2 regions of the Frankia casuarinae genome follow, and region 1 is predicted to be linked to the other one. Evidence: riboswitches for the same ligand, from Rfam matches in the RefSeq annotation. Region 1 holds a riboswitch; the other holds the start of a gene.

Region 1 (15,233 bases):
TAGAACTCCTCGACAGTGAGGTCGTCGAGGAGCAGTTCCCGCACTCCCGCGTCGGTCTTGGGCCTGGTGCGCTGCACCTTCCAGCCGACGACGACGAGCTGCCACTGGATGAGGATCTTCTTTTGGTCGAGGTCGACGTCCGGCCAGTTCAGAGCGCATGTCTCTTCACGGCGCGGCCCTCTGTAGGTCACGAGGTGATAGTGAAGCGATCCCGGCGGGTAGGCACGGATGTTCCCGCAGCCGCGGTCGAGGGTGAACACGATCCGGTTCTCGGCAACCGCAGCAGCGAGCACCTCCGGATCGGAGCGGCCCGACAGGTTCTCCGCAAGCACGGTATCGGCATCGATCCCGTGCTTGGCGAGTCGCTCGGCAAGGGAGACCGGGAGACCCTCGTCCAGCTTGACCTTCACGGCGCGGTACGAAGCGGCACGAGATCCTCCCGCGCCAGACGCGCCCCGTAGGCAGCGGCCGCACGGATCCCCGACACGGTCAGCGACGGGTACTCCGCGATGATCTCACCGTCGGACATACCGTCGGCAAGGCAGTCGAGCACGACACTCACCGGCACCCGGGTCCCCCGGATACACGCCTGCCCATGACCGACTGTCGGGTCGGCCACGACGAGCGCCAGAAGATCTTCCGCCATGCCTCCCAGTATGCTCCCGGATCTCAGCGTCGAGCGCCCGTCACGTGGTCCAAGCCGTGGCACGAGTGACAGCCAAGTTGACAGCCAAGCCGCTGGACGCGGGTGGACGTCGACGGATACCGGTGGACGGAACGCTCATGGTCAGCAGACAGGGCGGACGTTGACAGACGTCGACGGAAGATCCAAATCTAACTACGGATCAGAAGGTTGGGGGTTCGAGTCCCTCGGCGGTTGCAACGCGTCGGTGTTCGGGCGGTTCGACGTCTGCGAGCCGGCGGGCCAGGCGCTGTTCGGCGCGGGCGAGTGCCTCGTCGCGTGCCGGGAGTACCTGGTGGGCGCCGAGGCGTGCAGGTCTGGCGGAGCGGGGCGTCGCTGGTGGCGAACGCGCAGGGCCGCCGCCGCCCGCAGACCGAGCAGACCGCTTCCGGGAGTGTGAAGCAGTTCACGCAGATGTCGGGCTGGTCGTCGTGCGCGCGCAGACCGGCACCGCCGCGGTAATCACGTCGGCGGGCAGCGACGGGTCGGCGGCCGCGACCGCGGCGGTCACCGCCACCCAGCGGGCCGCCGCCGTCGCGAGCCGTGACGCCCAGGGGCTGGTCATGACCCGACCCCCGGGCCGGGGATGGCGGTGATGTCGGCGCGCCGGGGCCGGCCCCAATAGGGCTCGACCAGGTCTCCGGGCGCGCAGCCGAGGATGTCGCAGAGCGCGGCGAGTGTGGCCAGCGACAGCCGCTCCGGGATGCCGGTCACCAACCGGTAGACCTGCTCGCGGGAGAGCCGGACACCCCGCTCGGCGAGCAGCGGGACCAGCGCCGTCGTCGCGAACAGCCCACGCTCGGCCATCAGCTTCCGCAGATGCCAGTGGTAGCCGACCTGCGCGCTTCAGTCGGTGGCCAACAGCCCATTCAGTCGCGACAGCGTGGGTTCGTCCGGCACGGTGGAGCTGCCGCCCGCCCAGGCGCCGATGCGCGGCCGCAGCCACTCCCGGAGCTCGACCGCGGCGACGGCGATGCGGTCGAGCTCCTCGGATCCGAACCGGGCAGGCAGCGCCTCTCGTTCGGCCGTGCCGACAAGCCCCGTGAGCTGGAGCCAGCGCAGGTAGCTCCAGCCATCGGCGATCAACTCGATCGGGCCGTCCGCCGAGAAGGCGAGGCTGTTGACGAAGTCCAGCACCGGATGATCGCCCAACCCGATCAGCACGTCCGGGTTCATCGGAGACCTCCCCTCGAGCCGATCACCCAAATAACCACTCCACTTCCTCTTGAGAGGTTACTCCCTCGTCAAAGTAATCGTCTTAGATATCTTTTTTAGATAGCTTTTATGGACCACCGGGGCCGCTGCGCCCGCTGAGCCCCCTGCGCCCGACGGGGCCCGCCGCTGACCGGCGGAAGCCCGTCGGGACGGTCGGTCAGGAGTTGGCCACGTCGGTCAGGAGTTGGCCACGTCGGTCAGGAGTTGGCCACGGCGGTCAGGAGTTGGCCACCGGAAGGTAGATCCGATTGCCGGCGGCGTTGAACTCGGCGGCCTTCTCGCGCAGGCCGGCGGTGACCGCCTCGTCGCCGGCCGGGTCCGCGCCATGCCCGGCCGGGTCCAGCCCGTCCCCGCCCGCGTGTGCCCGCACCTGGTGGGAAATCTTCATCGAGCAGAAGTGCGGGCCGCACATCGAACAGAAGTGCGCCGACTTCGCGGCCGGGGCCGGCAGCGTCTCGTCGTGGAACGCGCGTGCGGTGTCGGGGTCGAGCGCGAGGTGGAACTGGTCGGCCCAGCGGAATTCGAACCGGGCGTCCGACAGGGCGTCATCCCAGGCCTGCGCGCCGGGATGCCCCTTAGCGAGGTCGGCGGCGTGCGCGGCGATCTTGTAGGCGATAACGCCGGCCTTGACGTCGTCCCGGTCGGGCAGGCCGAGATGCTCCTTCGGGGTGACGTAACAGAGCATGGCGGTACCGGCCCATCCGATCATCGCCGCCCCGATCGCGGAGGTGATGTGGTCGTAGCCGGGGGCGATGTCGGTGGTCAGCGGCCCGAGGGTGTAGAACGGCGCGTCGTGGCACAGCTCCCGCTGCAGCTGCACGTTCTCCTCGATCTTGTTCATGGGCACGTGCCCGGGTCCCTCGATCATCACCTGGACGTCGTGCTCCCACGCCACCTGCGTCAACTCGCCCAGGGTGGCGAGCTCGGCGAGCTGGGCCTCATCGTTCGCGTCCGCGATGGACCCGGGCCGCAGGCCGTCGCCCAGAGAGAACGTGACGTCGTACGCGGCGAAGATCTCGCACAGCTCGGCGAAGTGGGTGTAGAGGAAGTTCTCCTCGTGATGGGCCAGGCACCAGGAGGCCAGGATCGAGCCGCCGCGCGAGACGATCCCGGTCCTGCGCCGCGCGGTCAGCGGCACGTAGCGCAGCAGCACCCCCGCGTGGACCGTCATGTAGTCCACACCCTGCTCGCACTGCTCGATCACGGTGTCCCGGTAGACCTCCCAGGACAGCTTCTCCGGCCGGCCACCGACCTTCTCCAACGCCTGGTAGATCGGCACGGTCCCGACCGGCACCGGCGCGTTACGGATGATCCACTCACGGGTCAGGGCGATGTCCGACCCGGTCGAGAGGTCCATCACGGTGTCCGCGCCCCAGCGGGTCGCCCACACCATCTTCTCGACCTCCTCCTCGATCGAGGAGGTAACGGCCGAGTTGCCGAGGTTCGCATTGATCTTCACGAGAAACGCACGGCCGATCGCCATCGGCTCGGACTCGGGATGGTTCACGTTCGCCGGCAGCACGGCCCGCCCCGCGGCGATCTCCGCCCGCACCGTCTCGACGGGAAGACCCTCCCGCAGGGCGACGAACTCCATCTCCCGAGTGATCTGACCGCGGCGGGCGTAGCCCAGCTGGGTTATGGAAGGCCGTCCCGGCACCGCCCGACGGGGCACTCGCACCCGCCCGTCGAGATCCGTCCCGCCGAGACCGAGCGGCCCAGAACCGGGCGTCCCAGAACCGGGCGTCCCAGAACCGAGCGTCCCAGGACCCGATGCCCCGGTCCCGGGAACGGTCCGCCGCTCATCCGGCGCGGTGTCGCCACGCTGGGCGATCCAGCTGTCCCGCGTCGCCGGCAGACCCCGGCGCACATCGATCGTCACCCCCGGATCGGTATATGGACCGGAGGTGTCGTACACCACGACGGTGTCACCCGTGGTCAGCACGATCTCCCGCATCGGCACCCGCAGATCGGGATCCGCTCCGACCAGCCAGGTCTTGCGGCTGCCCGTCAGCGGACCCGTCGAGACCGCCGTCATCCCCGCGGCCGAGACGGACGACGAGGAGGACGAGGACGAGACGGACGGGGAGGATGCGGCGGACGACAAGGATGAGGTGGACGGGGACGAGGTGACGGCCTTCGAGGTGGACGAGGACGAACGGTCGGTACGCGACACCATGTAAGACTCCCTACGCCGGCATTACCCGGACAGGTTCCTGCGGTCGGCGGCCCCAGCCGCCCTCTCAGCCCCTTGGCGGAGCTCCCGCGATCAACTTCGACGCTTGTCGACAGTAAGACACCGCCGGCCCGCTCGCCACCCCTTCCGGTTCATCCGACGCATGCCCTACACCATCGGGCGACGTGAGAGCCCTGTTCCGCCGGACCCCGGTTTCTCTGCGTGGCGGGGAACGCCGGACCAGCTCAGCGGTCCGGGGCCGCCGCCGGCCCGGAACTCCCGCCCAGGTAGGCCGTCTCGATGAGCTCGGGATGCGCGATGAGATCCGCCGCGCTCGCCGACAGCGCGATCCGGCCCCGGTCGAGAACGTAGCCACGGTCGGCCACCTGCAACGCGAGCGAGACGAACTGCTCGACCAGCAGCACGCCGGTCGACGTCTCGAGGGCGATCGTGCGCAGCAGGGCGAGCAGCTGCGGCGCAATCCCGGGTGCCAGGCCGAACGACAGCTCGTCCACCAGCAGCAGACGCGGTCTGCGCACCAGAGCGACGGCCAACGCGAGCCGTTGCCGCTCGCCCCCGGACAGTTCTCCGGCCGACCGGTCGAGCAGGCCGCGCAGCACCGGGAACCAGTCCAACACCCGCCCGATCTCGCCGGATGAGCGCCGGCCGGCCGCCAGGCGCAGGTTCTCGCGGACGGTCAACCGCCCGAGTGATCCTCGTCCCTGCGGTACGACCGCCATCCCCCGGCGGGCGAGTGTGCTCGGCGCGGCCCGGCGCGACCGGTCATCGAGGACCTTGACCCGTCCCCTCGACGGCGTCAGCAGCCCCGCCGCCGTGCGGATCAGCGTCGTCTTGCCCGCGCCGTTCGCTCCGAGCAGCGCCACGATCTCCCCGGCACCGACGGTGAGCGACACGTCCCGGAGCACCGGAACTCCGTCGTATCCGCTCGTGACCCGGTCGAGTACGAGCAGATCGCCCCCGCCTCGGCCGGGGGCCGGCGCCGGGGTGGAGGCGGGCACGGAGTCGAGAGCAGGCACGGAGTCGAGAGCAGGCACGGAGTCGAGAGCAGACACGGAGTCGAGAGCAGACACGGAGTCGAGAGCAGAGGCCGAGCCGGGCCCGGGTCCCGGGGCGGTCCCGGCGCGGTCGCCGCCGTCGGGCCCACCACCGCCCAGATAGGCAGCGCGGACCGCCGGATCGGCGCGCACCTCGGCGGATCGACCGCGCGCGACGACGCGGCCCCCGTCCAGGACGAGGACGTGGTCGCATACGTCGAAGACGAGCTTCACGTCGTGGTCAACGAGCAGCACGGCGATGCCGTCGGCGGCGATGCGGCGCAGCCGGTCGGCGAGCGTCCGGCGGGCGGCCGGGTCGAGACCCGCGGCCGGTTCGTCCAGCAGCAGGACCTTCGGCCTGGCGACGAGGGCGCGGCCGAGAGCCACCGAGGACCGCTCGTCGTGGGAGAGCGTCGACGGCAGGCGATCGGCGATCGTGGCGAGCCCGAGCGACCGGGCCGGATCTGGCCCGGTCGCGGGTCCGGGTGCCCGGGGCGTGACGACGGCCAGGTTCTCCCCGACCTCCAGACTGTCGAAGAGTTCCAGCGCCTGGAAGGTGCGGGCGAGCCCCAACCGCAGCCGCTCATGCGCCGGCAGTCCGACGAGCACGGCACCGTCCAGCGTGACGGTACCCGCGCTGATCGACGCAAACCCGGTGAGGGCGTCGATCAACGTCGTCTTTCCGGCTCCGTTGGGTCCGATGAGCCCGGTGATGGTGCCTGCCGACAGAGTGAAGGAGACATCCTCGAGGATGCGCGTGCGGCCCTGGTCGGCGGCGAGCATGTCGACCGCCAGCAACGCCGTCACGGGGCTCCGCCCGGGTTGACCGGATGCGGGGTCAGGCTCGGCCGGCCCTGGTCCGGCGGCTGCGGGTGTCGCACGTGATCTCCTCGACGCGTTCGCTGCCCAGGACCGGTCCGATGCGTGCCACCCGACCGATCCGCGCGGCCCTGATGATCGGCGCGAGCCGTCCGATGCGGTCGGTACGCGAGCCCGGCCGGACGTAGCACCGCCAGCACCACGACGGCGATCCCGCACAGCACGGACTGGTACTTGCCGAGCCCGGCAACCTGGTCCAGCACGATGAACACGATTCCGCCCGGCACCAGCAGACCGCCCAGCAACGCTCCGCCGACACTCGTCACCCCGCCGGCGGCCGCGATCGCCAGGAAGAACAGCGAGGCCGTGACGCCGAACGAGTCGAAGGACAGACGTCCCTGGCCGTAGCCGATGAGGCAGCCGCCGAGACCGGCGATCGCGGCGGAGAGGGTGAAGGCGAGCACCTTCGTACGACGGACGTCGATCCCGGCCGCGGCAGCGGCCCGTTCGTTCGCGCGCACGGCCAGCATGCGCCGGCCCAGGTCCGCGGTGCGCAGCCGGGCGACTCCGTAGCAGCACGCGGCGAGCACGGCCAACGCCAGCAGCCCGTACTGCGGCCGGGGGAACCCGGCACCGGCGAGCCCGAGATCGAGGCCGAAGATCTTCGGACTCGGTACTACCGACCCGGCCAACCCGCCGGTGACCAGCGGGTTTCCGAACACCACCTCCTGGATCGCGACGCCGGCGACCAGAGTGATCAATGCCAGGTCGATTCCACGCAGCCGCCGTGACAGCACCCCCAGCAGCAGGCCCGCCACGGCGGCGGCACCCGTGGCGAGCAGGGGTGCGATCGGGAACGGCACGCCCAGCTCACCCTGGAGTCTGGCCAACAGGAAGCCGGCGACACCGGCGAGGGTCATCTGTGCCAACGAGAGCTGTCCGACGTACCCGGTCAACACGACGAACGACAGACACACCACGGCGCCGGCAAGGCTGCGTTCGAGGCCGAGCCGGTAGGGGCCGGCCAGCACGAGGATCGCGACCACCCCGAACGGCACACCGACCGCGAGGTGGCGCAGGGGAGACTCCGGCGGGTCGACCACCGGCATCGGAGCCGACACGGCGACGCCCGCGGCGCGACCGGGAATGAGATCCCCGCGCCGGCCCGCCACCGCGATGACCAGAAGCATCGGAAGCAGCGCGCGCAGTCCCGGCTGGTTCAACCAGGAGACGTCCTGTTGCAGCGGGATCAGGACGGCCTGGGTCATGCCGAGGCCGAGAGCTCCGACGACGGTCAGACCGAACGAGGACAGGCCACCGAGCAGAGCGGCGGCGAGCGCGGGAACGACGAACAGCGAGTAGCTCGTCGGATTCAGCGCACTGATCGGCGCCACGAGGATCCCGGCGAGGGCGGCGAGCACGGCCGCCATGACCCAGTTGACGGCGGCGATCCAGCCGGGCCGCCGGCCGAGAAGCGCGGTGGTCTGCTCATCCTCGGCGACGGCGCGGGTAGCCAGGCCGAACAACGTCCAGCGCGACATCGCCCACAGACCGGCGGCGACCACGATGACCGACGCGGCGAGCAGCAGCCGGTCACTCGCCACGGTCACGCCCAGCAGGGACAGCGGTGACTGCGGCAGCACCGGGCTGAGGAACCTGTTGTCAGATCCGAACTGGAGCACGGCGACGGCCTGCAGCGCGATCGTGAGGCCGACCGCCGCCACGACCGTCATCAGCGGCTGGGCACGCCGCAAGGGCCGAAAAACCACCAGATAGGATGCCAGTGCTAGAATTGCCGCCATTGCGAGGGATACTGACAGGGCTAGCCCGAAGGTGGGCGTGTCGGTGAGATGAATTCTTGGCGGCATCCCGACGACGGGCAGTACGAGGTCCCCGACCTCCCGTAGTTCTGCGTACTGGTAGGTGGCGTACATAGCGAACGCCCCATGGGCGATGTTCACCACGCCGGACGCGCGGTAGGTGAGCACGAGCCCTAGCCCGAGCGCCGCGTACACGGCCCCCGGGCCAAGGCCGAGCAGCAATGCTGCTATATACGTTGTCACCGGGCCCCCGTAGACGCATCTATTGCAGATAGAGAGATCCGAACTGCGATGAAGACCGGACGCATGGTCACACAACAGTCCCCGTCCGGCCGGTCGACGGTCAAGCCCCCAGAACTGGACGACAGAAGTGTAGCTTCACGAGCCGTGAGACAAGCCTCCCGCATCCTCCTCGCGTTCTCCGTAGCCTTGTCCGTCGTTGTCGCCGGGTGCACGAGTCAGCGCGGTGGCTCGTCCGGCGCAGCTGCCGGTGGCAGCGCGGCGGCGAGCCGCCTGACCGGGCCTGCGGTCACTGTCGGCTTCGTAACGGTTGAGAACAGCACTGTCGGGTCATACCCGGAGACCCGGAAGGCCGCTCAGGCCGCCGTGGACTACGCCAACACCTCTCTGGGCGGGCTCGACGGTCGACCGCTCCGGCTGATCAGCTGCGCAACCGACGGCTCGCCGGAGTCCTCCCAGAACTGCGCCAACCGGCTTGTCGCCACGAAACCACTCGCGGTGGTCGGCGGGATCGATTTCGGCGCGGAGGCGGCGATGCCGATATACGAGACCGCCCACATCCCGTACGTCACCGGCTCTCCTCAACTGAGCGGAGAACTCGGCTCACACAACGCCTTCGCATTTTCCGGCGGTTCGCTCAGCGAGCTGCTCGGCCTCACCGACTATCTGACGAACATCCGGCATGTGCGCAGCGTGCATGCCCTGTACCTCGACCTGCCCGGCCTGCTGTCCGCCGCTATCCAGGGATCGCAGAACGTCCTGCACCATAAAGGTGTGTCCGACGTCAAACTGGTGCCGGAGAAATCCGACGCGGCAGACTTCGCGCCGGCCCTGACCCAGGTCGCGGCGGGCAAGCCGGACGCGATCATCGTGGTGTTCCAGGCGGCGACGTGCACCCGGATCGTCCAGGCCGCGGCGGCGCTGAACATCCGCAGCGACATCTACTTCATCGGTCCCTGCACCACCCCCGCGGTGCCGCGCGCGGCCAGCGGCCGGACCGACAACCTCTACTTCGCATCCAGCTACCTACCGGTCGGGACGAGCGATGGTGACGCCGACACGGCGGCGTTCCGTAAGGCGATCCCGGAGGCCGATCGGTCCTCGTCGTCGCAGGGATCCTTCTCCGCCGTCCTCAACATCCGGTCGCTGCTGGCCGGTACCGCCCAGCCGACCTCGGCCGCCCTGCTCACGGCGCTTCGCGCCTCCCACGACCGCCCGAACGTCATGGCCCATCCGTTCACCTGCGACGGCAAGCAGATCGACATCTTCCCGGCGATCTGCAACACGGCGGTGCGGCTGCTGGCGTGGAAGAACAACACGTTCACCGATGTCACCGGCAACTGGCTCGACGGGCGCCAGCTCATCAAACTGATCAACTGACCACGTTCGCCTAACAAGCCGTCCGGCTCGTGCTCATCCCCGCTGTCACACGCACGGGCCGGTGGCGCAACCGCTCACGCAGATCTCGACCGTCAGATCTCGACGGTCAGATCTCGACGACGGCCTGGGCGAACTGGGACTGGTACAGCCGGGAGTATGGGCCATCGGCGGCCAGGAGCTCGGTGTGGGTGCCCTGTTCGACGATGGCTCCGTTCTCCATCACGAGAATGGTGTCCGCGTCCCGGATGGTCGACAGCCGATGCGCGATGACGAACGCGGTCCGCCCCGCCCGCAGGGTCGACATCGCCCGTTGGATGAGGACCTCGGTACGGGTGTCCACCGAGCTCGTCGCCTCGTCGAGAACCAGGATCAGAGGTTCCACGAGGAAGGCGCGGGCGATGGTGATCAGCTGCTTCTCCCCGCCGCTCACGCCGACCCCCTCGTCGTCGAGCACGGTGTCGTAACCCGCGGGAAGAGTGCGGACGAACCGGTCGACGTGCGCGGCGCGGGCCGCCGCCACAATCTGCTCGTGGGTGGCGCCCTCCGCACCGTAGGCGATGTTCTCCGCGATCGTTCCGCCGAACAGCCAGGTGTCCTGCAGGACCATGCCGATGCTGGCCCGCAGTTCATCCCGCGACATCGCCGCGACATCGACCCCGTCCAAGGTGATCCGTCCGCCGGTGACCTCGTAGAAGCGCATCAGCAGGTTGATCAGAGTGGTCTTGCCGGCGCCGGTCGGCCCGACGATCGCGACGGTGTGACCAGGTTCCGCGACAAGTGACAGGTCCTCGATCAACGGCTTGTTCGGTTCGTAGCGGAAGGAGACGCGTTCGAAGGCCACCCGGCCACGAAGCCGCTCCGGATGCGCCGGAACCGCCCGGTCGGGTTCCTGCTCGACGGTGTCGAGCAGGTCGAACACCCGCTCCGCGGAGGCCACCCCGGACTGCACCAGGTTCGCCATGCTGGCAACCTGGGACAACGGCTGGCTGAACTGCCGAGAATATTGGATGAACGCCTGGACGTCACCGATCGACAGCGAGCCGGACGCGACCCGCAGGCCGCCGATCACAGCTACCAGCACGTAGTTCAGGTTTCCGATGAACAACATCGAGGGCTGCATGAGACCGGAGATGAACTGCGCGCGCCAACTGGCGGCGTAGAGCCGCTCGTTCTGCTCACGAAAGATCTCCGCGGATTCCTCCTGCCGGCCGAACGCCCGCACGAGCGTGTGCCCGGTGTACATCTCCTCGATATGGGCGTTGAGACCACCGGTGATCCGCCACTGGGCGACAAACTGGGGCTGAGCCAGCTTGCCGACCCGGGTCGCCATCATGATCGACACTGGCACCGTGACCAGCGCGATCAGGGCGAGGATCCAGGAGATCCAGAGCATCATCGATAGCACGCCCACGATCGTCAGCGTCGACGCGACAATCTGCGACATGCTCTGCTGCAGGCTCTGCCCGAAGTTGTCGATGTCGTTGGTGACCCGGCTGAGCACCTCGCCTCGCGGCTGACCGTCGAAGTAACGGACGGGCAACCGCGAGATCTTCGCCTGGACGTCGCGGCGCAGATCACTGATCACTCTCTGCAGGGCCAGGTTCGCCAGCCGGGCCTGGAGCACACCGCACAATCCGGACACCGCGTAGACGACCACGACCCCCAGCAGCACGACACCGATGGCATCGAAGTCCATGCCATGACCGGGGGTCACGTCGAGCGAGGCGAGCAGGTCCGCCTGGGTACCGTGGCCGGTGGCACGCAGCTGCGCGACCGCCTGTTCCTTCGTGCTGCCGGCTGGCAGCCGCCGACTGAAGATCCCCGCGAACACCAGGTCGGTGGCGTGGCCGAGCAGGCGAGGACCGATCACGCTCAGGCCGACGCTCAACGTCGCCAGGACCACGACGGCGATCAGCAGGTGGCGCTGCGGTCGCAGCAGTCCGAGCAGCCGGCGGCTCGACGCGGCGAAGTCCATCGACTTCTCCGTCGCGCCCGGGCCCACGAAGAACCGAGCGGGCCCGGCCGTCGGGGCCGGGCCGCGGCGCGGTGCCGGTACCGGGCTGCTCATGCCGCCTCCTCCTCGGTGAGCTGGGAGAGCACAATCTCGCGGTACGTGGTGTTGTCGGCCATCAGCTGCTGGTGGGTGCCGACGCCGGCCACCTCACCGTGGTCCAGCACGATGATCTGATCCGCATCCCGGATGGTGGCGACCCGCTGAGCGACGATCACCACGGTCGCGGCGGAGGTCTCGTGGGCGAGCGCCCTGCGCAGGCGGGCGTCGGTGGCGTAGTCGAGGGCCGAGAAGGAGTCGTCGAACAGGTAGATCTCCGGGCCGTGAACGAGCACGCGGGCGATGGAGAGCCGTTGGCGCTGGCCGCCGGAGACGTTCGTGCCACCCTGGGCGATCGCGGTGTCGAGACCGTCCGGCATGGCTTCGACGAAGTCCTTCGCCTGCGCGATCTCCAGCGCGCGCCACAGTTCGTCGTCGGTGGCGTCCGGATTTCCGTAACGCAGATTGGTCGCGACGGTGCCGGAGAACAGATACGGCTTCTGTGGAACCAGGCCGACGGTCCGGGCGAGCAGCGCCGGGTCGAGATCGCGGACGTCGACGCCGTCGACGAGGACGGCGCCCTCGGTGGCGTCGGCCAACCGCGGGACCAGACCGAGCAGCGTTGTCTTGCCGCTACCGGTGCTGCCGATGATGGCTGTGGTCTGACCCGGCCGGGCGCGCAGGCTGATTGCGCGCAGGACCGGCGCCTCCGCGCCCGGGTAGTGGAACCCGACGCCCCGCAGTTCCAGGTCACCGTGGCGGCGCAGCTCCCGCACCGGGTTCTGCGGTGGCAGGACCGTGGAGTCGGTCTCGAGCACCTCCTGGATGCGCTCCGCGCACACCTCGGCGCGGGGAATCATCATGAACATGAAGGTGGCCATCATCACCGACATCAGGATCTGCATCAGGTAGCTGAGGAAGGCTGTCAGCGCGCCGATCTGCATCTGGCCGGCGTCGATACGGTGGGCACCGAACCACAGCACGGCCACGCTCGAGAAGTTGACCACGGTGAGCACGAGCGGGAACATCAACGCCATGAGTCGACCGAACCGCAACGAGATGTCGGTCAGTTCGGCGTCAGCCACCGCGAACCGGCGCCGCTCATAGTCGTCCTGGACAAAAGCGCGGATCACCCGGAGCCCGGTGATCTGCTCCCGCAGGATCCGGTTGACGGCGTCCAAGCGCTCCTGCATCGCCCGGCCCAGCGGCCGCATCCGTCGCACGATCAAGCTGATGATCACTGCGAGGACCGGAGTGATCGCGACGAGCAGGAGCGAGAGCCCGGCATCCTGGTTGACCGCCAGGATGATGCCGCCCAGGCACATGATCGGCGCGGAGACCATGAGCGTGAAGCTCATTAACATCAGCATCTGCACCTGCTGCACGTCGTTCGTGGCCCGGGTGATCAGAGAGGGCGCGCCGAAGCGGCCGACCTCCCGGGCCGAGAACGACTGGACCCGGTCGAACACCGACGCCCGGATGTCCCGACCGAGCGCCATCGCCGTCCGGGCTCCGAAGAAGACGGCGGCGCCGGCACAGACGATCTGCACGACGCTGACACCGAGCATGAGTCCACCGATACGCATGATGTAGCCGGTGTCGCCGATGACCACTCCACGATCAATGATGTCGGCGTTGAGGGTGGGGAGGTAGAGCATGGCGATCGTCGCCACCAGCTGCAGAAGGACCAGTATCGAGATCGGCCGGCCGTAGGGGCCGAGGTGAGCCCGCAGAAGTCGGATCAGCATACGGTCCCTCTCGGTGGCGGCTGGTGGTCGAACCGGTAGATCGCGACAACGGTGGGTAAGCACACTGCAGACGTGTTGCGACCCTACGACGTCAACCCAACATCAGGTCAAGGCATTTTCAGTGCCGCGCACTGGAGAGTCGAGGGTCAGTGCCGCGCACTGGAGAGTCGAGGGTCAGTGCCGCGCACTGGAGAGTCGAGGGTCAGTGCCGCGCACTGGAGACATGGCGGCTACCTCATGTCGGATACCTGCCGGGGATGTCGGCGAGCGGTGCGGGTCCGCCGAAGAGGCTGCCCTGGCCAAGGCCGCAGCCGCTGTGCGCGAGGGTGGCGGCCTGCTTCGCGTCAGCGATGCCGGTGCCCAGCAGTGAAATGCCCAGTCCGCGGATGGTGGCGAGGAACGCCGTGCGCAGCGTGCCGTCGTTTTCTTCTTCCCCGGGGGTGCGGCCGTCGGTCAGCGATTCGGTCAGGTGCCGGGTGGCGGCGGCGTCGAGCACGATGATCTGGACGGGAAGCGGCAGAAGGGGATCGAACGAGAGGTCCTCGGCGTCGGGATAGGTGATCGCGAGCCTGATACCTCGTGCGGCCAGTCCGCGCAGCGCCCGCAGGGCAGCCTGATCGGTGTGGTGCGTCGCGCCGGCGACGCGGAGCACGAGAGCATCGGGTGGCAGGTGGTGGACGGTCAGAGCATTGACCACCTCGGTCGTGAACCGGGCGTCAGCGGCATCGAGGATCGAGACGGGGATGTGGAGGGCCACCTCCGGATGGCCCGTGCTTCGGTATCGGCCGAGGTCACGGCAGGCCCGGTCGAGCAGGATGTGCTCCAGTGCGGGGGCCAGCCCGGTCTGCTGGGCGGTGAGGGTGAGACGGTGGTGGGGAACGGATCGGGAGGACGGGTCGTCCCACCGAAGCGCCGCCTCGACACCGACGGTCCGACCGGTGTGGAGCTCGATGATCGGCTGATAGCTGACGTTGAGGGTACCGCCGCCATCCTCGCCGCGTACGGCGTGGGTGAGGCTGGTGCGCAGGGCGTCCTCGGCGCTGGCGGGGCACAGCTCCGGCCGGTACACCACCAGGGTGCCCTTACCCCGCCGTTTTGCGGCGTACATGGCGGAGTCCGCCTGTTTCAGCACGCTTTCCGCGGTGGCCTGAGTGCCGGGGTCGACAACGACCAGCCCAATGCTGGCCTGGGTTGTATGAACCGTTCCGGCGAGTACCAAGGGTACGCGGAGTGTTTCCAGGATCCGCCGCCCGATGGACTCGGGGTCGACGCAGCCGCCTTCCAGCAGGACCGCGAACTCGTCGCCGCTGATGCGGGCAACCGTGTCGGTGCTACGGGCGCAACTCGTCAGCCGACCCGCGGTTACGCGAAGCAGGTCGTCGCCGGCCGCGTGCCCGAATCTGTCGTTGACGCTCTTGAAGTCGTCGAGGTCGCAGAACAGTAGTGCAAGCTGCGTGTCGTCCTGCGTATTGTCGTGGAGGCGCCGGGCAAGTCCGCGTTGCAGTCGGGCCGTCAACAGCGTGCGGTTCGCCAGGTCGGTCAGCGGATCGTGCAGGGCCTGGTGGTGCAGCTGTCGTTCGCGGGTGTAGCGGTGGGCGTTGTCCAGGCACAGCGCCGCGCGGGCGGCCAACTCCTCGGCCAGGGCCAGGTCGTCGTCCTCGTAGGGCTCTGGTTGCCGGGAGCGGCAGAAACTGGCCACCCCGAACATCACGTCGCGGGCGCACAGGGGGACGGTGATGAGCGAGTGGATCCCCTGCGCGAGGAGTTGCTCGACGCGTTCGGGGTCCTGGGCCTGCCAACCGGGAGCCGCGTGCAGGTCGGCCTCGAGCACCGCTCGCCCGCTGGCCAGGCACCGAGCCTGCGGCGTGGAGGGCAGGAAGCTGATCTGGTGACCGGCCGGGTAGAGAGCGAGGCCTTCCTGGATGCCGTGCAGGGCGGCGCGGCGCAGCAGTGCGGTCGGACGCAGCGAGTCCTCGCCCCGCAGAACAGACTCCGACAGGTCCACCGTGACGACGTCGGCGAGTTCGGGCACGGCTGCCTGGGCCAGTTCC
Region 2 (15,233 bases), 2.2 Mb from region 1:
TGCGCGCCCAGGTCGCCGCCGTGTCGAACCCATCCCGATGAGTCGATGACGTGGCCGTGGCGGCCTCGTCATTGCCACGCCACGTGACCGCGCTGTTGTCCTGAAGTGTGGCTCTCCCGCTACGCTGCCGCCGGAGAAAGCGGTGTACGGTCGACGAGAGGACTCGGGATGAGGATCGGCGTACTGACCGGCGGCGGCGACTGCCCGGGACTCAACGCGGTGATCCGGGCCGTCGTGCGCAAGGGAGAGAGCGTCTACGGCCACAGCTTTGTCGGGTACCGGGACGGCTGGCGAGGGCCGCTGACCGGCGAGACGGTCCCCTTGGACATCGCGGCCGTGCGGGGGATCCTCCCGCGTGGCGGCACGATCCTCGGCTCCAGCCGCACCAATCCCTACGCCGCCGTGGACGGGCCGGCGCTGGTGCGCGAGCACCTCGCCGCAGCCGAGGTGGACGCGCTCATCGCGATCGGCGGGGAGGACACCCTGGGGGTGGCCGCCCAACTACACGCCGAGGGACTGCCCGTGGTCGGAGTGCCCAAGACCATCGACAACGACCTCTCCGCGACGGACTACACCTTCGGTTTCGACACCGCGGTCAACATCGCCACGGAGGCGATCGACCGGCTGCACACCACCGCGGAAAGCCATCACCGGGTGTTGATCGTTGAGGTCATGGGCCGTCATGCCGGGTGGATCGCTCTGCACAGCGGCATGGCGGGGGGAGCCAACGTCATTCTCATCCCGGAGCGGCCGTTCGACTTCGACAAGGTGTGCGCCTTCGTCGAAGCCCGGTTCGCCACCCACTACGCGCCGATCATCGTCGCGGCCGAGGGTGCCGTCCCGATCACGGGTACCCTGGTCGCCAGGGAGGGTGAGGTCGATGCCTTCGGGCATGTCCGCCTGCAGGGCATCGGGGCGGTCCTGGAGACCGAGATCCGCGCCCGCACCGGTCGTGACGCGCGCGCGACGGTGCTCGGGCATCTGCAGCGCGGCGGCACGCCCACGGCCTTCGATCGATGGCTCGCGACGCGTTTCGGACTGCACGCCGTCGACGCCGTGCACGAAGGCGACTTCGGGGTGATGGTCGCCCTGCACGGCACCCGCATCGACCGGGTTCCGCTGCAGGATGCGACCCGCGAGCTCAAGACGGTGCCCGAGGAGCTCTACCACGAGGCCGAGATCTTCTTCGGCTGACCGGGGGAGGGGCGGGCCGTCGGGCCGGATCCGCTCCGGGAACCGATCCCGGTCCGGGAACCGATCCCGCTCCAGGATCTGATTTCGGTCCAGGATCCGGTCCCGATTCGGGAGCCAGGGCCGGGTGCCGAGTTCCGGGCGGATGCCTGTCCAAGGGAAGACGCCGATTCCCGGGAAGATGTCGGGCGATGGTGACCGCTCGAGCTCGACCTGGGCCGTACCCTGGTGTGGTGAGCGTACTGGATCTCTGGCGGACCCTTCCGGCCAAGCAGCAGCCGTCCTGGCCCGACCCGGCAGAGTTGAGAGCCGCCCATGACCAGCTTGCGGCCCTCCCCCCGCTGGTCACCGCGCCCGAGATCCGGTCCCTGACCGACCGTCTCGCGCTGGTCGCTCGGGGCGAGGCGTTCCTGTTGCAGGGCGGTGACTGCGCCGAGACCTTCGTGGCGAACACCGCCGACAAGATTCGGGACAAGGTCAAGACGCTGCTGCAGATGGCGGTCGTCCTCACCTATGGCGCGAGCACGCCGGTGGTGAAGGTCGCCCGCATCGCCGGGCAGTACGCCAAGCCGCGGTCCGCGGACATCGAGGCCAGCACCGGGCTGCCCTCCTACCGGGGCGACGCCGTCAACGACATCGCGCCCACGGCCGCCGCGCGGCAGCCCGATCCGATGCGGATGGTCGCCGCCTACCACCAGAGCGCAGTCGCGCTGAACCTCGTGCGGGCCTTCGCCACCGGAGGTTTCGCCGACCTGTCGAAGGTCCACGAGTGGAACAAGGCGTTCGTGCGGGATTCCGCGGCGGGTCGCCGCTACGAGGTGATGGCGACGGACATCGAGCGTGCCCTCGCCTTCATGGCCGCCTGCGGCATCGACCTCGATCGGACCGCCGCGCTGACCGGGGTCGAGCTGTTCACGAGTCACGAGGGCCTCCTGCTGGAGTACGAGCGTGCCCTGACCCGGATCGAGGACGCCACCGGCGACCCGTACGACCTGTCCGCCCACATGATCTGGATCGGCGAGCGGACCCGGGACCTCGACGGTGCCCACGTCGACCTGCTGTCCCGGGTGGGCAATCCGATCGGCTGCAAGATCGGGCCGAAGGCTGGCCCGGACGAGGTCCTCGAGCTTGCCGAGCGGCTCAACCCCGACCATGTCCCCGGCCGGCTCACCCTGATCTCCCGGATGGGGGCAAAGCGGGTCCGGGACACGCTGCCCCCGATCATCGAGAAGGTCAACGCCGCCGGGCCGCCAGTGGTGTGGTCGTGCGATCCGATGCACGGCAACACCCGTGACGTGGGCGGCGTCAAGACGCGCCACTTCGACGATGTCCTCGACGAGGTCTTCGGCTTCTTCGAGGTCCACAAGGCGTTGGGCACCCACCCCGGTGGCCTGCACATCGAGCTGACCGGGGAGAACGTCACCGAGTGCCTCGGTGGGGCCGAACTCATCGGGGAAGACGACCTCGGCGGCCGTTACGAGACCGCCTGCGACCCCCGTCTGAACACCGGGCAGGCGCTAGAACTGGCCTTCCTCGTCGCCGAGATGCTGCAGAACACGCGGGGAGAACGCGGCGCGCCGTGGCCCTCGTGAGCTGGACTTGTCTTCCGCACGTGCGTGCGTGCGATGAGCCAGCTGCTTGATCTCTTGTTCGGATCACGTCGGGGTGACCGCGATCGGTAGTGACGGGTCTGGGACTGTTCCTGGCTGTGACGGTCGCGATGGACTACGGGCCGCCGAGCGTCGAGAAGCCGCTCGGCGCGCTGCCCGTCGTGCGTGACTACCTGGCCCGCCTCGATGTCGCGGGCACGATCGACCGGCTCGCCCCGATGCGTGACAAGGTCAACCGGGCCAGCCACGGGCAGGTGATTGCCGCGCTGGTCGCCAACCGGCTGACCTCGCCGACCCCGCTGCTGCACGTCGAACGGTGGGCACGCCAGTGGGCGGTCGAGGAGATGTTCGGCCTCGCGCCGGACGTGTTGAACGACGACCGGGTCGGTCGGGCGCTGGACGCGCTCGCCCCGGTCTGCGAGGCCGTCGTCGGCTCGGTCGGCGCCGCGGCGATCACCGCGTTCGGCCTCGACGTGTCCCGGATCCACTGGGGCATGACGTCGATCTCGCTGCACGGCGCCTACCCCGAGGTCGACGGCGACTACGCGACCCCGAAGTACGGCCATCCCAAGGACCGCCGCCCCGACCTCAAAAGGTCCAGACCGGGCCCGCGGTCACCGGCGACGGCGGGATCCCGCTGGTCCACCGCGCCTACGACGGCGGCGCCGGTGAGGTCAGTCAGGTCTCCCAGGTCACCGCCGCGATACGCGCCCTGACCACGATCGCCGGCGAACGGCGGTTCCTGCTGGTCGGCGACAGCAAACTCGTCTCCTACCCCAACCTGACCGCGCTGACCTCCACGCCTGGGGTCACGTTCCTCGCGCCGGCACCGACGACGGCCGTGCCCGCGCAGGTCCTAGCCGCCCAGGACTGGGCCACCGCCACCCTCGTCGACCACGTCGCGGCGCGCGACCAGGACAAGCCGATCCACGCCCGGGCGACTTACCGGGCCCGCGAGGGCGTGACAACCCTGCGGGGGCCCCGCAAGACCGACGCGGCGGTCACCGTGCGCACGGTGTTCATCTGGTCGTCCGCGAACGACCAGGCCGCCAAAGCCGCCCGCGCACTCAAACTCGACCGCGCCCGCACCGACCTCGACACCCTCACCCGCGCCGCGGGCAGCCACCACCTCTACCGCACCGAAGCCGCGGTGAAAGCCCGCCTGACCCTGCTGGCGACGAAACACCGCGTCACCCGCTACCTCGTCGCCGCCACCAGCGTCGATCCGGACACCGGGAAACCGGCCCTGACCTGGCACTTCGACTCCGCCGCGCTCGACGCCGAGGCCGCCACCGACGGCTGGTACGCCCTGCTGACCAACCTGCCCGACACCATCGGCCCCGCCGAGGTACTCGCCCGCTACAAAGGCCAGGAAGTCGTCGAACGTCGCTACGGCGCGTTCAAGGGCCCGCTCGCGGTCGCAGGCCGCACCGTGGGCGGGGTGCTGGACGGGCCGTCTGTGGACGGGGCGGCCCCGTTTCGGATCCCGGGAAGCTGCGCCGGGATGGACGGGCCGGGGCAGCCTCTGTCTCAGAGCCTGGGCGGCACCCGACTGCCGAGGTCAACCGGCGCGACGCGGTGATCAGGAAGACCTCTGCTGCGGGCGTACAGATCGGCATCGGCAGGGCTGCGGAACTCCGGCTCACCGACGATGATCCGGACAACTCGGCCGTTCACGTCCAGCTCGACCACACCCCAGCCCGGATGTGGCGTCCGGATCGGGAGCGGTGGGGAGTGAGCGCCGTCAACGGCCGCTCCGACCGGCTCCCTCCCCACCCCGGCCACCACGCCCTGTCCGACTCCGGAACGCAGCACGGCGCTGGACGACGACCGGTCAGGGCTGGGCTGGTGGCCCTCGGCGGGCGTCCGGCCGGCGGCCCCGGGTTCGTTCGTGGGTCTGGTCACGTGGGCCCATGGCGAATAGATGCTTTCGTCATCTCCATGCATCTCTGAACAAGCGTCTCGATAAATGGGCGCGAGGTGAAGTCTCCCGGACCGCTTCTGCGGGTGGAGGCAGCATTGGGATCCCGACCGCCAGCTCAGTGTCCAAGATCGGGAAGTGGGTGGGACTAGCGGGTTATGACTCTGTAGAGAGTCCCCAGATTGCCGCGACACGAGCTCCACCCACAAGGTCACTGCACCGTCCCAGTACCGAACTTTCACTGAACTTGGCGGACCCAGACACCCATCCGCTTGCCGGGCTGCCCCCGGCTGCCAGACTCCAGGACATGGCGGAACTCGACGGCCACCCGGTCACCCCTGAGGCGCTCGCGGCGCTGGCCCTGACCAACCTCGGGCACTTCACCTCGATGCGCGTCGATGATGGCCGGGTACGGGGCCTGCCGCTGCACCTGAGCCGGCTGGTCCGTGACTGCCGCATCGTCTTTGCAGCCGACCTCGATCCGGAACACGTCCTGAAGCTGGTCCGTCACGCGGTCGGAGGCAGAACCGGCTCGCTCGTCGTCCGCGTCACCGTCTTCGACCCAGCACTGGAACTCGGGCACCCGGGTGCGACGGCCGCTCCACACATCCTGGTGACCACTCGACCGGTCGCGCCGACCGTGTTGCCGGCGCTACGCGTGAAGGCCTGCGTCTACTTGCGGGATCTTCCGATGGTGAAACACGTCGGCCTGTTCGGCTCTCTGTACCATCGCCGCGGTGCCCAACTCGACGGCTATGATGATGCGCTGTTCACCGATCCCACAGGAGTCGTCTCCGAAGGCGCCACCTGGAACGTCGGTTTCTTTGATGGCGACAACGTCATCTGGCCCAAAGCCGACGTCCTGCCTGGAGTAACCATGGGACTCCTGCAGCAGGTCGGCACTCACGTCACCGCCCCTGTTACCCTGGATATGCTCGGCAGCATGCAGGCGGCTTTTGCTACTAACACTTCGATCGGCGTCCGCCCGATCCACATGATTGATGGTGTGAACCTTCTCGACGACCATCCAATTCTACGGGAACTCCATGCCACCTATATCGCCATCCCCGGCGATTCCCTGGAGTAGGAAGCTCACGGATGGCTACCGTGATCCGCTGGACAGGACGAGAGATCCGGGCACTACGTCAGGCCAAACGGATGAGCCTGCAAGCATTCGCGGCACATATCGGCGTCAGCGAGCGCATGGTCTCGAAGTGGGAGGCCGGTAGCAACACCATCACCCCCCGGCCGGTCAATCAGGCAGCTCTCGACACCTCCCTCGCCTGCTCGCCGGCCTCCGTCCAGGAGCGTTTCGCACTCCTACTAACACCTCGACTTTCGTAGTTATGCGGCGGTGATCTCCCAGGCCAGTCGGAGGGTGTGGATTTCGGCTGGGGTGGGCTGTTCGGGGTGAGCGGGCTGGTATTTGGTGGCGATGAGGACGCGGCGGTGCTTGGCGAGCAGGTCGGCGGTCGAGGGCCGGGTCTTGGTGGTGTACCAGGGCGCGCGGGCGCGGTGCTCCGCGGCGTCGTCGTGGTGGTGGCCGGTGGTGAGGTACCAGGTGAAGGCGAGGGTCTGGCAGGTCAGGCCGAACGGGACGGCGCGTTGCGCGGCGGTGGCGAGCCGGTTGCGGGCCTGGCCGACGCCGACGAGTTGTTTGGCGTCTTCGATCGCGACCTCGTGTTCCCATCTTTGCCGGTAGGCCCCGGCCAGAGCGGTCGCGGTCGCCTCCCGCGGGTCACAGATCGTGGTGAGCAGGCCGGTGATCTCGTGTTTCCCGTCGCCCTCACGGTCGGGGACGTCGTACTCGACGAGGCGGGTGTAACGGGCTTTCGTCGGGTCCAGCGGCGCGCCGGCGCGGGCCGCGGTGACGAGGGTCTCCCGGGCCTTCCCGGTGACCTTCGGGTTGACCAGCACGGTCAGATAGGAACCGTCGGACAACGCGCGCAGCGGGGGCAGGCGCAGGGTGGCCTTGACCCGCCACAGCAGCGCCGCACCGGTGTCCGCCGCGGTGCACCAGTCCGCCCACGAGTAGAAGTTACGGTCCGCGAGCAGCAGCCAGTCCGAGGCCAGCCGCGGGTAGACAGTCCGGGCCAGTGCCTGCTCGCTGGCGGGTTTCGCCCCACCGGCCGGGCCGAACGCGGCCAGGACCGGCGCGTGCGAGGCGCACTCGGACACGGTCACCGCGCGGACCTTCGGCAGTACCCCTGGCGCGTCGACGCGGCCGGCCGGTAGGCCGAACGCGGCGATGTTCTCCTTCGAGGCGGGGGCATCCCATTCCAGCCCGTCGATGCTCATCAGCCGCCACCGGCTCAGGAACGCCCCGACCGTGTCCAGGTCCGCGACCGGCCCGGCGACCTGACCGAACAGTTCGGCCAGCGGCGCCGCACCGAGCCGCTGGCGGGCCTTGGTCAGCCCTGACGAGGTCGGTTCCCACCGCGGCCCCACCACGTCGAGATCGGTGAGCGTGGCGGCGAGCCGGCGGGCGACCGTCTCGTAGTCGTCGTCCGCGAACAACGCGAGCGCCATCACGAAATAGGCCACGACCTGCGGGGGGATCGTCGTGTCGGAGCGCCGGGCACCCGCCCCGGTCGCCTCGATCGCCTCATCGACCGCATCACGCGGGACGAACGACGTCAGGACCCCCAGAGAGATCCAGTCCGTCAGCTGGCTACCCGCAACCGCCTCACTGTCCGCCACACACCCCGATCATGCCGGCAACCAGACAGAACAGCCGGAACCGACACACCGACGACCATCAAGATCCAGTTAGTGGAAGCGGCATTGGGACCCGAGCCCGTGACGCGGGGGTCCTGGGAAGAGCGAGTACCACGGCTCGTCCTCCGGAGAAGGCCGATCAGACGGCCAACCGTAAGAAGCGCGGCAGCGCCGGAGGTCGCCCGGTCCGCCACGACGCCGCGCTCTATAAAGACCGCAACACCGTGGAGCGCGGCATCAGCAAGATCAAGGAATGGCGGGGTCTGGCCACCCGCTACGACAAGACACCCGAAAGCTACGCCGCAGGACTCCACCTGCGCGGATCCATCCTCTGGCTACGCAGCCTGCCAACCCCATGATCCAAACTCGGAACAGATTCTAGCGGGATCCCGGCGTCGGCGCCCCGTTCGGGGGGCTCTGCGGCGAGGGCGCGCCCACCGTGGTCGGCGTGACATCGGATGCGGTCGTGGCGGGGGTCGGGGTCGTGTCGTCTGTCGGGGTCGTGTCGTCTGTCGGGGTCGTGGCGGGGGTCGGGGTCGTGGCGGGGGTCGGGGTCGTGGCGGGGGTCGGGGTCGTGGCGGGGGTCGGGGTCGGGATGGTCGTTCCGCTCGTGGCACCACCCGGCGCCGGGCTCGGGGGCCCCGGCGAGCCGATGCCGGTGCCGGCAGGGGTGGGAGTGCCGGGGGTGGGAGTGCTGAGGGCGGGCGCGGCGGTGGCCCCGGTCGCCGTGGGCCGAGGTGCGGAGAGCAGCGGCGCCACGTAGGGCGGGGGGGTGAGGGCGTCACCGGTCGGCACGATCGGAGAGATCTGGCGGACGGGTGAGGGGGCCCGGACCGGCGCTGGTGCCCGCGGGCCGAGCCTGCGCCTGACGTCGTCGATGAGATCCAGAGCCGCATGCGCCGGTCCGACCGAGCCCACGGGAAGCGATCTCAGCAGGTTCTTCAGCCCGCGGGACTGCTCGGTGGTGAAGGCGTTCACCGTGGTCCAGGCGTCCGTGTCCCCGGCGGCGACCCGGGCCAGCAGTACCTGCGTGCCGGCGCGCACCTCGGCGATCCAGTCCCGCAGCAGCGCGTTGACCAGCTCGGGGTCGAGGCGGTCCCCGTTGCCGGGGCCGGGCGGGTCGCTCGGCGCGTCGGGGCCATCGGATTCGCCGGCGTCGCCGGAGACGGCGGGTGTGCGGGGACCGGGAGGCCACGTCCCCGCAGTGGGTGACACCGCAGCGGGTGACACCGCGATGGTCGGTGACACCGCGATGGTCGGTGGTGCGGCGGTCGCCGTGGGGTTCACCACCGGCACCCGCGGGCTCGTCTCCGGAGCGCCGGCACCGGTTTCCGGGGCGATCACCCCGCCGTCGTTCACCGTGATCGTGCGCAGTTCGCTCATCCGCAAGCCGGCCATGCCCAGCCGGGTCTTCGCCCGCTCGACCGGATCGCGGACCAGCGACACCTGGAGGTCTTCGACCTGTCGTTTGACGCCGTACAGGGTATCGCCGGGTAGCGAGTCCCCCGAGCTGACCGCGAGGGCCGCCGTGGTGACGGCGGCGGTGAGTGCTCCGGCCAGCAGCGGCCGGGCGGCCCGGGTCATCCTGCCCCGGCCGGAGACACCGCAGGCAGAGACACCGCGGGCACCGGTCCGGCGTACCCACCGCGCGTCGACCGGATCGTTTCCCGGCAGGTCAGGATCGACGCCCTCGGGAGGCGTGCGTGCGGGACGGGTTCTTGTGGGACGGGCCTCGGTCTCGTGGCCCTTCACGGAGGTGCCGGGGGAAACGGCGGCGGGGGAACGGACGGGATCGCATGCCGGGGAGCCGGTGACGGCGGCGAACAGCTGTCCGCGCAGGGCGGCGTGCCGTGCCGGATGCAGCCGCGGTGACGGCAGGTCCCGGAGGGCCGCCACGGTGTCGATCAGCCGCGCGTCGGTCTCGTCATACGGGGGGCGCTGTCCGTCCAGCAGGTCGGCGACCCGCTCGGCCCGCCGTCCACCGCCGGCCATGCCCCGCCACGACGACTCCCGCCACCACGACGACTCCCGCCACCACGACGTCGGCCGCCGCGGGCCGGCGGGCCACCGGCCACGACCACGCGCTGCCTTCACGCCGTCGTCCCCCCGGGGAAGCGGTCGCGGATCTTTCGCCCACCGCGCGATTCGTTGCACAATATGATCAACCTGGTGGAGGATGGCGGCTCAGCCGAGGGGGTCCCACGTTGTGTTGACGTGCACGGTACTTCCTTTTTCGATTTTGCTCCCGGCCTTGGCGGACTGCGATGTCACCCGGTCGCCCGGCCCGCCGATCCAGCCGATACGGTCAATCTTCAACCCCCGGCGCTGCAGGATGTTCTCGGCTTCCCGGTAGCTCTTCCCGACCACGTTCGGCACCGGGACCTGGATCCCGCTGCCGTCGCCCCCGGAACCGTCACCGTTGTCGAACCCGTCGGCCTCGGCTACGGTGAGGGTGACGGTGCCGCCGGGTGAGATCGGCTGCCCCACGTCGGGAGAGACCCCGAAGACCTCACCGGGCTGCACGGCGTCGTTCACGGCGTCGGTGCGCTGCACCACGAGGCCGATGTTCAGGCCGACGAGCTCGGCCTTGGCCTCCTCGAACGACTTGCCGATGATGTCGGCCGGCACCGGCTTCGTCGCGGGGCCCGTCGAAGTGATCACGACGACCTGGTCCTTCGGCTTGAGCGCGGTGCCGGCCCCGGGGTTCGTACCGATCACATGGCCCGCCGGCACCGTGTCACTGGACTGTGGGCTCAGGCCGCCGAGGGTCAGGTCCACTTCGGCCAGCCGGGCCTTGGCCTGGGTCTCGGTGAGGTTCGCCAGGTCCGGCACGCGCACCGTCGCGGGGCCGGAGCTCAGCCGCAGGGTGATGAGCGCGCCCTTGTCGACCTTCGATCCGTCCCGGGGATCCTGCTGGGCGACGTGGCCGACCGGTACCGTGGCGCTGGCGACCGGGTCGAGGTAGGTGAACTGGAAGCCGGCGTCGCGCAGCATTTTCTCGGCGTCGGATCTGCTCAGGTTCGTCAGCAGCGGGACCTCGGTCCCTCCGCCGGACAGGGAACGGAACGCGAGGATCCCGAGCAGCAGGACCAGGACGGCCATGCCACCGACGACGACCGGGATGAGCCCTCGGGAGCGTGGCGATGCGGCGGCCCGTCGCCGCCCGCGCCCGCCACCGCCCCCGAGATAGGCCGTGGCGGTCGGCGAGGGCGGGGAGGCGGATCGATAGAGCGCGCCGGTGCCTGGCTGGCCCGGCCCGGCACCGGCGAACGCGCGCTCCGCGGCGGCCCCCGGCCCGGCGCCCCGGGAGTCGTCGTAGTCCTCGGCCTGGAACGGCTGGGTGTACCCGGGCTCCTGGGGGTACCCGGGCTCCCGGGCCCCTGAAGGCCGCTCGGCCAACCCGATCCGTTCGATCTCGCCGGTGAACCCGCTCGGGTAGGCGTCCTGCGGGGGCAGGAACGGCTCGATGCGCCGCAGCTCCGCCAGCAGGGCCGCACCATCGACCGGCCGGCGCGCCGGGTCGCGGGCGGTGGCCCGGAGAACAAGACCGTCCAGCTCGGCGGGAATGCCCTCGATCATGGTGGACGGCGCCGGCACGTCGCCGTGGACCGACTGGTAGGCCACCGACATCGGGGTGGCGCCGCTGTGCGGGAGCTGCCCGGTCAGGGATTCGAAGAGCACCACACCGGCGGCGTAGACGTCGCTGCGGGTGTCGGCGACGCCGTGGGTGACCTGCTCGGGGGCGAGGTACCCGACAGTGCCCATCACCACGCCGCCGGTGAGTGCCTGGGTGGGCTGGCTCACCGGACGGGCGAGGCCGAAGTCCGCGACCTTCACCTGGCCGTCGTCACCGAGCAGGATGTTCTCGGGCTTGATGTCGCGGTGGATGATGCCGGCGGCATGCGCGGCGGCGAGGGCCTCGATCACGGGCTCGATGATCTCGATGGCCTCGGTGACCGGGAGCCGACCCCGGGCGCCCAGGTGCTGGCGCAGCGACCGGCCGCGCACCAGCTCCATCACCAGGTAGTTGACCAGACCGGCGGGGATGTGGTCGGAACCCTGGTCGAGGATGGAGACGACGCGCGGGGTGTTGAGCCGTGCCACGGCCTTGGCCTCGCGATGGAAACGGGTGACGAACTCCGGGTCGTGATTGAGAGTGGGATGCATGACCTTGAGGGCGACGAGCCGGTCCAGCCGGTTGTCGTGCGCGACGTACACCGTCGCCATCCCGCCGACGGCGAGCCGTTCCTGCGCCGTGTAGCGGCCGTCGAGAAGCCGACCTACGACGGGGTCGGCCACGGTGGCATCCACGAGGGAGAGTTTACGATCGTTGTCGAAGGATGCCGCTACCGAGCCCCGCGAGGTTAACCCGGATACGTCGTTCGAGCGAGAAGTACCTCGTCGCGCAGCATGGTGTCCACCGGGTGAAACCCGGGTGCCCACATTGAATCGGTTCTCAAGGCCGCGATGATCGTCGACGGGCGTGGATCAGTGTCGCAGATCGGCGTCGCAGATCGGCGTCGCGGCGGGACACCCGAAGCCGCGGCCAGGAAGCAGCGGTTACACTGTCGATTGCTCCGGGGAGCCCACGGACGTGGGCTGAGAGGCTGGCCAGTATCCCGTCGGCGACCCGTATACCCGATCGCGGTCATGCGCGCGTGGGGAGGATGAAAGATCGTGTCGCAGCACCCCCTACGTCCTGCCGGTTCCCGTCCCGGCGATTCTCCCCCCGACGGTTCCTGTCCCGATGGCCTCGCCGGTGGAGGTTCCGCCGTCGGCGGCGGGGGTGGTGGTGAGGCCGGACCCGGTGCCGCGGGGGCGGACGATCTCGTCATCGCCGGGCGGGCCTACGGCAGCCGGCTGCTGATCGGCACCGGGAAGTTCGCGAGTCACCGGGTGATGCGGGACAGCCTCGTCGCATCCGGTGCCACCATCGTCACCGTGGCGCTGCGCCGGGTCGACATCGGCCGGATCGGTGACGGCGACGTTCTCGACTTCATCCCGCCGTCGATGACCCTGCTGCCCAACACCTCGGGCGCGGTGGACGCGGCCGAGGCGCTGCGGCTGGCCCGCCTCGGGCGGGCGGCGACGGGCACCGGTCTGGTCAAGCTGGAGGTCACCCCGGATCCGCGCACCCTGGCGCCGGATCCGCTGGAGACCCTGCGCGCCGCCGAGCTCATGGTGGCCGACGGCTTCACGGTCCTGCCCTACTGTTCGGCCGACCCGGTGCTGGCCCGCCGGCTGGAGGAGGTCGGCTGCGCCACCGTGATGCCGCTGGGCAGCTGGATCGGCTCGAACCGCGGGCTGCGCACCCGGGACGCGATCGAGGCAATCGTGGCGAGCGCCGGGGTGCCGGTGGTCGTGGACGCCGGGCTCGGGGTGCCCTCGGACGCGGCCGAGGCGATGGAGATCGGCGCGGCCGCGGTGCTGGTCAACACCGCTATCGCGGTGGCCGCCGATCCGGCGCGCATGGCGCGGGCCTTCGCGCTCGCCACCGCCGCCGGCCGGTTGGGTTTCCTGGCCGGCCGAGGGGCTGCCGGCCCGGCCACGGTGGCGTCCGCCTCCTCCCCGCTCACCGGGTTCCTCGGCGCCCACCCGTCACCGGCGTCCCACCCGTCACCGGCGTCGCCCGTGCCCTCGGTGTCCCGGGCGACGTCCCCGGCTGCGGTGGTGGGCGAGGCGTCCAGGTGAGCGCCCCGCCAGGGGAGTTCGCGCGCGAACTTGCCGGTCACGACCTGGCCGGGCTGTCCGCGATGTCGCGGCGGGCCACGTCCGCCGAGGTGGACACGGTGCTGCGGCGGGTTCGGCCCGGATCCGGTGGGTCGGCCACCCCCCGGATCGGTCTCGCGGAGCTGGCGATCCTGCTCTCACCCGCGGCCACCGCCCGGTTGGAGGAGCTGGCGATTGCCGCCCGGGAGGCGACCCTGCTCCGGTTCGGTCGGGCGGTCCGGCTGTTCGCCCCGATGTACGTGTCGAACGCCTGCCTGTCGTCCTGCACCTACTGCGGCTTCGCCAAGGGCCTGCCGGTGGTGCGCCGCACGCTGGACCTTGAGGAGGTGGTGGCGGAGGGACGCCTGCTGGTCGACCGGGGGTTCCGTCATCTGCTGCTCGTCTCCGGCGAGCATCGCGTCGAGGTATCGGCCGACTACCTCGTCGCGGTGGTCGAGCGGCTACGGCCGATGTTCCCCTCGATCAGCATCGAGACCCAGACCTGGTCGGACGACACCTATGCCCGGCTGGTGCGTGCCGGGTTGGAGGGAGTCGTCCATTACCAGGAGACCTACGACCGGGCCCGCTACGCCGAGGTGCACGTCGCCGGCTGGAAGCGTGACTACGACCGGCGGCTGTCCTCGTTCGAACGGGCCGCGCGGGCCGGGGTGCGCCGGCTCGGGATCGGCGCGCTGCTCGGGCTCGCCCCGGACTGGCGCGCTGACGTGCTCGCGCTGGCCGCGCACGCCTCCTTTCTCTCCCGTCGCTACTGGCGGACCGAGGTCTCGATCGCGCTGCCGCGCATCAAGCCGAGTGCCAGCGGGTTCCCGCCGGTCGTCGTCGTTGACGACGCGGAGTTCGTCCAGGCGTACGCGGCCCTGCGCCTGTTCGAGCCGGACCTCGCGCTGTCGCTGTCGACCCGGGAGCCGGCGGTGCTGCGCGACGGGCTCGTCCGCATCGCCGTGACCACCATGAGCGCCGGCTCCTCCACCGAACCCGGCGGCTACACCACGCCCGGCACGGCCCAGGAACAGTTCTCGATCTCCGACGAGCGTTCGCCGGCACAGATCGCCGCGATGCTCGCCGAAGCCGGGTACGAGCCGGTGTGGAAGGACGCCTTTCCGCTTGTCGACCCGGTGCGGTGACGGCGGCCCGGCGTCGCGGGTCGTCGATAGTCTGCTCGAATGCAGCGAATAGTCGTCGTGGGCGCGGGAATGGCGGGGGGCCGGGCCGCCGCCGAGGTGCGCGCGCGTGGTTTCGCGGGAGAGGTGATCCTGCTCGGGGCGGAGCCGCACCGGCCCTACGATCGTCCGCCGCTGTCCAAGGCGGTGCTCTCCGGCCGCATCGACGACACGACGTTGCCCTTCGACCTCGACGGGGTCGAGGTGCGCCTCGGACGGCGGGCGACGGGCCTGCGACCGGGCACTGTGGAGACCGACGCGGGGCCGCTGGACTACGACGGCCTGGTGCTGGCGACGGGAGCCGACCCGGTAACCCTGCCGGGCGACGGCCCACAGCGGGTCCTGCGTTCCATTGACGACGCCCGGGATCTGCGTGGCGCCCTGCGTCCCGGCGTCCGGCTCGTCATCGTTGGTGCCGGCTGGATCGGCGCGGAGGTCGCCACGGCGGCGGCAGCGATCGGTGCCGAGGTCACCGTCGTGGAGGCAGCCGCCTCGCCGCTGTTCGCCGCGCTCGGCGCGCAGGTGGGCCGGTGCACGATCGCGTGGTACGCCCGGGCCGGGGTTACCCTGCGCCTGGCCACGGCCGTGGAGCGGGTCACCCCCGACGGGCTGGTGCTGGCTGGCGGTGAGGAGCTGATTGCGGACGAGGTTGTCGTCGGCGTCGGGGTGCGGCCCGGCACCGCCTGGCTCGCCGGTTCCGGGCTCGCCCTCGACCGGGGAGTCGTGGTTGACGAGCATCTCGCCGCCCGGTGGACCCATGGTGCCGACGGTGCCGACGGCGACCGGCCGCCGGTGGTCGCGGTCGGTGACTGTGCTGCTTGGTGGTCGCGTCGCTACGGTCGGCGGCTGCGGGTCGAGCACTGGGACTGCGCCCAGCAGTCGCCCGCGGTCGCGGTCAGCACG

What was found. Region 1 has a riboswitch for thiamine pyrophosphate ahead of thiC (phosphomethylpyrimidine synthase ThiC). Riboswitches for the same ligand answer to the same signal wherever they lie in the genome.
Region 2: another riboswitch for thiamine pyrophosphate. It lies ahead of FRANCCI3_RS15460 (thiazole synthase); the one in region 1 lies ahead of thiC (phosphomethylpyrimidine synthase ThiC).

What each region holds. Positions count from the first base shown of each region.
Region 1 is NC_007777.1:444,932-460,164, reverse strand. It holds gene FRANCCI3_RS27685 (DUF5615 family PIN-like protein) at 1-410, opposite strand, end outside; gene FRANCCI3_RS01910 (DUF433 domain-containing protein) at 407-646, opposite strand; gene FRANCCI3_RS26615 (hypothetical protein) at 1,089-1,247, opposite strand; gene FRANCCI3_RS01905 (helix-turn-helix domain-containing protein) at 1,244-1,501, opposite strand; gene FRANCCI3_RS01900 (ABATE domain-containing protein) at 1,529-1,858, opposite strand; gene thiC (phosphomethylpyrimidine synthase ThiC) at 2,115-3,932, opposite strand; gene FRANCCI3_RS25835 (hypothetical protein) at 3,829-4,077, shown strand; TPP riboswitch at 4,064-4,171, opposite strand; gene FRANCCI3_RS01890 (ATP-binding cassette domain-containing protein) at 4,316-5,932, opposite strand; gene FRANCCI3_RS01885 (ABC transporter permease subunit) at 5,929-8,007, opposite strand; gene FRANCCI3_RS01880 (ABC transporter substrate-binding protein) at 8,152-9,384, shown strand; gene FRANCCI3_RS01875 (ABC transporter ATP-binding protein) at 9,491-11,452, opposite strand; gene FRANCCI3_RS01870 (ABC transporter ATP-binding protein) at 11,449-13,182, opposite strand; gene FRANCCI3_RS23090 (diguanylate cyclase domain-containing protein) at 13,418-15,233, opposite strand, start outside.
Region 2 is NC_007777.1:3,641,939-3,657,171, reverse strand. It holds gene FRANCCI3_RS15510 (polyadenylate-specific 3'-exoribonuclease AS) at 1-41, shown strand, start outside; gene FRANCCI3_RS15505 (6-phosphofructokinase) at 169-1,194, shown strand; gene FRANCCI3_RS15500 (class II 3-deoxy-7-phosphoheptulonate synthase) at 1,383-2,783, shown strand; gene FRANCCI3_RS28240 (DUF4277 domain-containing protein) at 2,873-3,517, shown strand; gene FRANCCI3_RS28235 (hypothetical protein) at 3,643-4,383, shown strand; gene FRANCCI3_RS15490 (hypothetical protein) at 4,332-4,706, opposite strand; gene FRANCCI3_RS15485 (aminotransferase class IV family protein) at 5,030-5,809, shown strand; gene FRANCCI3_RS24775 (helix-turn-helix domain-containing protein) at 5,821-6,066, shown strand; gene FRANCCI3_RS15480 (IS4 family transposase) at 6,067-7,422, opposite strand; partial or broken gene FRANCCI3_RS25690 (IS5/IS1182 family transposase) at 7,557-7,799, shown strand; gene FRANCCI3_RS15470 (DUF5667 domain-containing protein) at 7,819-9,534, opposite strand; gene pknB (Stk1 family PASTA domain-containing Ser/Thr kinase) at 9,625-11,739, opposite strand; TPP riboswitch at 12,009-12,122, shown strand; gene FRANCCI3_RS15460 (thiazole synthase) at 12,118-13,131, shown strand; gene thiH (2-iminoacetate synthase ThiH) at 13,128-14,294, shown strand; gene FRANCCI3_RS15450 (NAD(P)/FAD-dependent oxidoreductase) at 14,334-15,233, shown strand, end outside.